One region of the Kitasatospora sp. NPDC101157 genome, then DNA from elsewhere that is predicted to be linked to it. Evidence: riboswitches for the same ligand, from Rfam matches in the RefSeq annotation. Region 1 holds a riboswitch; the other holds the start of a gene.
The links. Region 1 has a riboswitch for cyclic di-AMP ahead of ACIRVF_RS32955 (peptidoglycan DD-metalloendopeptidase family protein). Riboswitches for the same ligand answer to the same signal wherever they lie in the genome.
Positions count from the first base shown of each region.

Region 1 (3,818 bases):
GCGGCCGGGGCGCAGGTCGCCGAGGTCGTCCGCCAGGTGGAGGCCGTCGCGGCGGCCTACCCCGAGGCGGCCAAGTACGCTCCCGCCGACATCCTCTGACGGCATGTCAGCTGTCTGACGGAGCCTCAGTTCTCCGACGAGGGCCCTGCCGCCGTTCCGGTGGCGGGGCCCTCGGGCGTCCGGGAGTGACCGGGGTCGAACGGCGGGGTGGTGGTGGAGCACGGCCAGTCGCAGCTCGGCTCGGCCACCGGCTGCTCCGCGGGCGCGAGCACGTTGCCCCGGACGGTGACGGAGGCGATCAGCCCGCCGCCGACCAGCAGGCCCGCGCAGATCAGCATCGCGGTGTGGAAGGCGGAGTCCACCGCGGAGGGCACCCGGTAGGCGTCGCCGCTCAGCCCGGCCATCGCCGGGAGGGCTGCCACCGCGAGCAGGCCGGCCGCCCGGGCGGCGGCGTTGTTGACGCCGCTGGCGATGCCCGCGTGCCGCACGTCGACGGCGGCCAGCACGGTGGCGGTCAGCGGTGCGACCAGCAGGGTCATCCCGGAGCCCATCACCGCGACCGCGGGCAGCACGTCCGCCCAGTAGGAGGAGCCGGGACCGATGCGCAGCATGAGCAGCACCCCGGCGGCGCAGAGCATCGGGCCGACGGTGAGCGGGATGCGCGGGCCGATGCGCTTGCCGAGGCGCCCGGCGCGCGCGGACAGGGTGAGCATCAGCAGTGTGATGGGCACCAGGGCGAAGCCGGAGACCAGCGGCGAGAAGCCGGAGACGATCTGCAACTGCACCACCAGGAGGAAGAAGACGCCGCTGAACGCCGCGTAGACGCACAGGGTGACCAGGTTCACGGCGGTGAACAGCCGGGAGGAGAACAGCCCGAGCGGCAGCATCGGATCGGGCGCCCGCCGCTCGACGGCCACGAACGCGGCGGCGAGCAGCAGGCCGAGCGCGCCGCTGACCCAGACGCCGGGGGACAGTCCCTCCCCGGCGGCGGTGAGCGCGTAGGTGATCGCGCCGAGGGCGAGCGCGGCGAGCAGGGCGCCGGGCACGTCGAAGCGGCCGGTGGCGGACTCGTCCCGGCTCTCCGGCACGTACCGGGAGGTGACGGCGATCACCGCGGCGGCCAGCGGCAGGTTCAGCAGGAAGATCCAGCGCCAGCCGGGCCCGTCCACCAGCCAGCCGCCGAGGAAGGGGCCGATGGCGGCCGACACCCCGCCCAGGCCGGACCACAGGCCCACCGCGGCCGAGCGGTCGTCAGGGTGGAAGACGGCCTGGAGCATGGCGAGCGAGCCCGGGGTGAGCAGTGCGCCGCCGATGCCCTGGACGGCGCGGGCGGCGATCAGCACGTGGATGGTCGGGGCGGCGGCGCACGCCGCGGAGGCGGCCGCGAACCAGACCACGCCGATCAGGAAGACCTTGCGCCGCCCGTAGCGGTCGCCGAGGGCGCCGCCGAGCAGGATCAGGCCGGCCAGGGTGAGCAGATAGGCGTTCAGGGTCCATTGCAGGGAGGCGAGGGAGGCGCCGAGGTCGGTGCCGATCCGGGGCAGGGCGACGTTCACCACGGTGCCGTCGAGCATCGCCATGCTGGAGCCGAGCACCGTCGCGAGCAGTACCCAGCGTCCCTGCGCGGTGCCCAGGCGGAGGGAGCCGGCTTCGGAGGTGGTCACGGCCCGATCCTGCGCCCGGTGGGGCGCACGTGACAAGGGTCACCGGGAGGCGTGTCGGTCGGCGACGGTGCGTGAACGGAAGGTCGCGCTGGGGTCCGGCGATCGGCGCAGGGTCGTGGATCAGTGGCGCCGGGTGAATGGATTGTGCACGTACGGTACAGCGGATCATTCGGAGGGTCACCGCCTGTCAAGGATTGGTTGCCGCTTCAAGAGATCGACATTGCTTCACCCGAACGGATGGGTTTTAGTTCAGCGACCGCCCGGCCAGTCCGGACGGATCCGCCGGGTGGAACGCCGAGTCCTGCCGCTGCCCGGTGGTTCGAACTGAACTCTGTACGGCAGGAGCGGGGGACCCACAGGTAAGTCGCCGGACCGGAGTTCGCGCTTTTCGGAGCGCGGACGTCCAGGACCGGCTCGGGGTGAAGCCGCGCATGCGGCCGGGCAACTCCAGCCCGAACCCGACAGCTCACCTCGCAGGCGTCGGAGAGGAAAGTTCCATGCCTGCACAGGCTCGTCGTATCGCCCTGCCCCGTGCCGCCCGCATCGGCATCGCCACCGCTGTCACCGGTGTCTCCTTCGTCCTGCCGCTGGTGACCGCGATGAGCGCCCAGGCGAACACCGCCCCGGCCGCTTCGCACGCCGCTCCCGCCTCGGCCGCCTCGGCCATCGCCCACGAGAGCTACCGCGTCGTCAGCGGGGACACCCTCTCGGAGATCGCCGACGTCAAGAATGTCGACGGCGGCTGGCACGCGCTGTACGAGCGGAACCGCTCGGTGGTCGGCGCCGACCCGAACCTGATCTTCCCCGGCCAGCAGCTCGCCCTCGTGGGCCAGGCCGCCGGGGCCCCGGGTGCCGCTGACGCCGCTGACGCCGCTGACGCCGCGAAGCCCGCCGCGCCGGCGAAGCCGTCCGCGTCGGCCACCCAGGACTCCGCCGCCGCGGACACCCAGCTGCAGGTCCAGACCGAGGCCGCCAAGCCGGGCGCCCAGCTGCAGACCCAGGTTCAGGTCGCCGCCCCGGCCCAGGCCGTCACCGCGGCCCCTGTCGCCGCCACCGCCGGCTACGTCGCCCCGCTCGCCAACCCGGTGCTGGGTGAGGCCTACGGCGTGGCCGGCTCGATGTGGGCCTCCGGCCACCACACCGGCCAGGACTTCGTCGCCTCCACCGGCACCCCGCTGCGCGCCGTCGCCAACGGTGTCGTGGTGAAGGCCGGCAACGGCGGCGCCTACGGCAACGAGGTTGAGATCAAGCTCGCCGACGGCAAGTACGCGCAGTACGCGCACCTCTCGGTGATCGGCGTGAAGATCGGTCAGAACGTCACCGTCGGCCAGCAGCTGGGCCTCTCCGGCGCGACCGGCAACGTGACCGGCCCGCACCTGCACTTCGAGATCCGCACCGGTCCGGAGTACGGCTCGGACATCAACCCGGTCACCTACCTGCGGGCGCACGGCGTCGCGCTCTGACCCAGCAGGGTTTCAGGAACCACCGCTGTCGCGGGGGCGAAACGGTCCTCCGGGATGGTCATGTCGGGTGACCGCTCGACCGGACGATCGCCGCGGTAGTGGACATGGGCGCGGGACACGCCCACGGTCGGCCCGGCTGCAGGGGAGATCTCCCCTGCAGCCGGGCCGACCATTTGCCGTTCTCGGTACCGGCTGGCGTTCGGTGCTCCGAACGTGCGTCGACTCGGGCTGCTTCCTGCGGGCGGATTCGCTTCTCCTGGAGGACTGCTCCGCATGGCGCCGGGGAGTGGGCCGGGACGGGGGACGTGGACCGGCCGAAGGCGGGGTGGCTGCGCCGGCGGGCTTCGAGTCGAGCGCGATGTACGGGGAGGATCGTGCTGGACGACGCGGCGGAGGGCGACCGAGGGCCTGCCCCGGCGGTTCCCGCGCGCCGCTGTGGCCTGGCCCCGGTGGGCCTGGCGCCGCTGGACCTAGCCCCGGTGGGCCGGCAGGCCGTGCTGGGCGGCGGTGAGGAGCTCGTGCATCCGGTGGCCGAAGTCCTCGGTGTCGCAGGCGGGTTCGGGGAAGACCAGGCGGACGTCGCGGTGGCCGTGCGAGTGGTCCAGGCGCAGCACCAGGCCGTGGCGGTCCAGGGCGAGCGGGCGCACGGCGGGGCGGTGGGTGAGCAGGGCCGGGTCGAGGAGCCCGGCCA
Region 1 covers NZ_JBIWPL010000023.1:38,014-41,831, forward strand. Annotated here, with positions in the region: gene purB (adenylosuccinate lyase) at 1-99, shown strand, start outside; gene ACIRVF_RS32950 (MFS transporter) at 126-1,580, opposite strand; cyclic di-AMP (ydaO/yuaA leader) riboswitch at 1,977-2,159, shown strand; gene ACIRVF_RS32955 (peptidoglycan DD-metalloendopeptidase family protein) at 2,162-3,127, shown strand; gene ACIRVF_RS32960 (DUF2470 domain-containing protein) at 3,598-3,818, opposite strand, start outside.

Region 2 (3,818 bases), on a different contig from region 1:
ACTAGGGTCTGGCGTCAAACCTATTTTCCGGAACCTCACCCGAACAGGTGAGTCCATTGGAAGAAGGAGCCGGTCACTTGGCCTCCCACCGCCGTCCCAAGCAGCCGAGCCGCGCGCGGGTCTCCGTGCTCACCGCTGCCGCTGCGACCGCGGTCGCCCTCTCCGCCCAGGTGGCCGCGCACGCCGCGCCGCAGCCGAACACGTCCGACGTCAAGGCGCAGATCGACCAGCTCCAGCAGGAGCAGGAGCAGGCGGCGGAGAAGTACAACGGCGCCAAGGAGCGGGCCGACCAGCTCCGCAAGCAGGCCGACCAGCTGCAGGACCAGGTGGCCCGCAGTCAGGACCAGATGAGCCAGCTGCAGACCGGGCTGGCCCAGGTCGCGGGCGAGCAGTACCGCACCGGGGGCATCGACCCGTCCGTCCAGCTGATGCTCTCCTCCGACCCGTCCGGCTACCTGGACAAGGCGTCGAGCGTCCAGCAGGCCAGCCAGAGCCAGACCGAGGCGCTCAAGGGGCTGCTCGACCAGCAGCGCCGGCTGGACCAGGAGAAGGCCGAGGCGGCCGCCGTGCTGGCCTCGCTGGACTCCACCACCAAGGACCTCAACCAGGCCAAGTCGGACGTCAACCAGAAGCTGAAGGCCGCGCAGGACCTGCTGAACTCGCTCAGCGCCACCGAGCGGGCCGCGCTGAAGGCCCAGCAGCAGCAGGACGACCGCGCCTCGCGCGGCGCGGCCCGGGTCGACCTCAGCAGCCTGCCGCCGGCCAGCGGCTACGCGGCCGTGGCCGTGGCCAAGGCGATGAGCAAGCAGGGCTCGCCGTACGTGTGGGGCGCCACCGGGCCGAGCACCTTCGACTGCTCGGGCCTGATGCTCTGGTCGTACGCCCAGGCCGGCGTCTCGCTGCCGCGCACCTCGCAGGAGCAGGGCGACGTCGGCACCCGGGTGCCCTCGCTGGACCAGGCCCAGCCGGGCGACCTGGTGATCTACGGCAGCGACCGGCACCACGTCGGGATGTACATCGGCAACGGCATGGTGGTCCACGCGCCGCACACCGGTGACGTGGTGAAGGTGATGAAGGCCGACGCGATGCCGATCAACACGATCCGCCGGGTCTGACGGCCCGACACCCTCCTCGGGGCCCGACTCCGGCCCTGTGATACGCGCCACCTCCCGATCGGGGGTGGCGCTTCGGGTTTTGCCCGCTACCGGCCAACCGATGAGTGTTGATCAGCTTTGCGTACAGCGGCGATCACGATCAGTCATTTTCACAAGAGAACATGGGTAATCTTCCGTCTTTTTTCTGACAAGGATTTGAACGGATCACGGTTCAGTTACTAGGGTCGTGCCCCGAACCACCGCACTGTCGATCACCCAGCCTGGGTGGCGGCGGTGGTTTCCGTCGAGTTCGCGAAACAGCGGGGCAGGTCGAAGCGACTGCCCGACAGGGGAGCCCAGTGGTCGGGGGCGCTGCGGAGCGGAGCCGGGGAACCACGTTCCTCCGGGGTGAATCGGCGCCAGGTCGGCCGTTGGTGAGGCCGTGAGGCGTCGTAGGGCATGCTTCCGGCCCGAACCCGTCAGCTCACCCGGTAGGCGGAGGTAGGAAGAAGGAGTCCGCCTTCGTGGCGTCCCATCGTCGTCCCAAGCCAGCCAGCCGCGCTCGTGTCTCGATCCTGACCGGTTTCGCCGCCGCGGCCGTCGCCCTCTCCGCGCAGACCGGCGCGCACGCCGACCCGCAGCCGACCAAGGAGCAGGTCAAGGAGCAGGTCGACCAGCTCAACGAGCAGGCCGAGCAGGCGACCGAGAAGTACAACGCGGCGCAGGAGAAGCAGCAGGAGCTGGAGAAGCAGGTCTCCGGCCTGCAGGACCAGGTGGCCCGTCAGCAGGCGCAGGTGACCGACCTGCAGGGCGGCCTCGCCGAGATCGCCGGCGAGCAGTACCGGAACGGGGGCATATCCCCGACCGTCCAGCTGATGCTCTCCTCCAGCCCGGACAACTTCCTCAACCAGGCCGGGGCGCTGAACCAGGCCGGTGACACCCAGAAGAACCAGCTGAAGCAGCTCCAGGAGCAGCAGCGCAAGCTCGACCAGGACCGTACCGAGGCCCAGGGCAAGCTCGCCGAGCTGGAGTCCACGACCACGCAGCTGAAGGCGTCCAAGGAGGACGTCCAGAACAAGCTGAAGGCCGCCCAGGACCTGCTCAACACGCTGACCGAGCAGGAGCGCCAGGCGATCAAGGCGGCCGAGGAGAAGGCCGCCGCCGACGCCAAGGCCAAGGCGGACGCCGCCGCGCAGGCCTCCCAGTCGGGCTCCGGTGACCGCGCCTCGCGTGACAGCGGCCGCTCCGACCTCGGCTCGGGCTCCTCGAACGCGCCGGTCAAGATCGCCCCGGGCAGCTCGCACGGTGCCGCCGCGCTGGCCGCCGCCGCCACCAAGGTCGGCAGCCCGTACGTCTGGGGCGCCACCGGCCCCAGCTCCTTCGACTGCTCCGGCCTGATGGTCTGGGCGTTCAACCAGGCCAACGTGTCGCTGCCGCGCACCTCGCAGGAGCAGGCCGGCGCCGGTACCCGGATCGGCACGGACCTCTCCCAGGCCCAGCCCGGCGACCTGCTGATCTTCTACAGCGACGCCCACCACGTCGGCATCTACGCGGGCAACGGCCAGGTGCTGCACGCGCCCAAGCCGGGCGCGTCGGTGCGCTACGAGGCCGTCTCCAACATGCCGCTGGCTTCCATCGTGCGGGTCTGATCCCCGCCCGGTCCGACGGGCCCGGTCCTCCACCACGGAGGGCCGGGCCTGCGGCTTTTCCGGCGACGCGCTCTGGTGTCCGAATAAGGGTCAAATATTCGGGTCGGGAGGGGTTTGGACTCACTTGCCCGGACTCGCTAACGTCTGCCACCGGACTCCCGCTCGACGGCCGCCCACCGGGGCGCGGCCGCGGGGCCGCGCCGCAGGACTGGAGCCGCTGCCGCCATGCCCGTGCACCGCCGTTCCCAACTGCTCGTCCGTGCGCTGGTACTGACCGCTGCCGCCACCACGGCCCTGGGTGTGGCGACCGGCGGCAGCGCCCAGGCCGCCCCCGGGGCGCCGGACAAGCCCGACCGCAAGGACGTCAAGGCGCAGGTCGAGCAGCTGTACGACGAGGCCGAACAGGCCTCGGAGAAGTACAACGCCGCTCAGGAGGCGCAGAAGCGGCTCCTGAACGAGACCGCGAACCTGCAGGGCGAGGTCGCCGCCGCCCAGGACCAGCTCAACCAGCTGCGCGGAGACCTGGCCACGGTGGCCGGGGCCGAGTACCGGGGCGGCGGGATGGCCCAGACCGCCCAGCTGATGCTCTCCAGCGACCCCGAGGCCTACCTCGCCCGCGCCCGTACCCTCGGCCAGGCCGCCGAGCGGCAGCAGGAGACCCTGCACGAGCTGGTCACCCGTCAGCGCAGGCTCGACCAGCGCCGCACGGAGACCGCGGCCAAGCTCGCCGAGCTGGACCAGGCCCGCCGCTCGCTGGCCGAGAACAAGCAGCAGATCCAGCAGCGGCTGGCCGCGGCGCAGAAGCTGCTGAACGGTCTGGGCGCCGCGGAGCGGGCCAGGATGGCCGTCCAGGACGCCCGGGAGGCCGAGCAGCGCGCCACCCGCGGCACCGACCGGCTGGACCTCGGAACCACCCCGCCCGCCTCCGAGCGCGGAGCGGCCGCGCTGGCCGCCGCGGTGCGGATGATCGGCTCGCCCTACGTCTACGGATCCACCGGACCCCGTGCCTTCGACTGTTCCGGTCTGATGTACTACAGCTGGCGGCAGGCCGGAGTGACCCTGCCGCGGACCTCGC
Region 2 covers NZ_JBIWPL010000004.1:60,669-64,486, reverse strand. Annotated here, with positions in the region: gene ACIRVF_RS10010 (NlpC/P60 family protein) at 78-1,115, shown strand; cyclic di-AMP (ydaO/yuaA leader) riboswitch at 1,455-1,608, shown strand; gene ACIRVF_RS10005 (NlpC/P60 family protein) at 1,619-2,743, shown strand; gene ACIRVF_RS10000 (NlpC/P60 family protein) at 2,969-3,818, shown strand, end outside.
Region 2: linked by a shared signal. The riboswitch ahead of ACIRVF_RS10005 (NlpC/P60 family protein) and the one ahead of ACIRVF_RS32955 (peptidoglycan DD-metalloendopeptidase family protein) in region 1 are both predicted to bind cyclic di-AMP.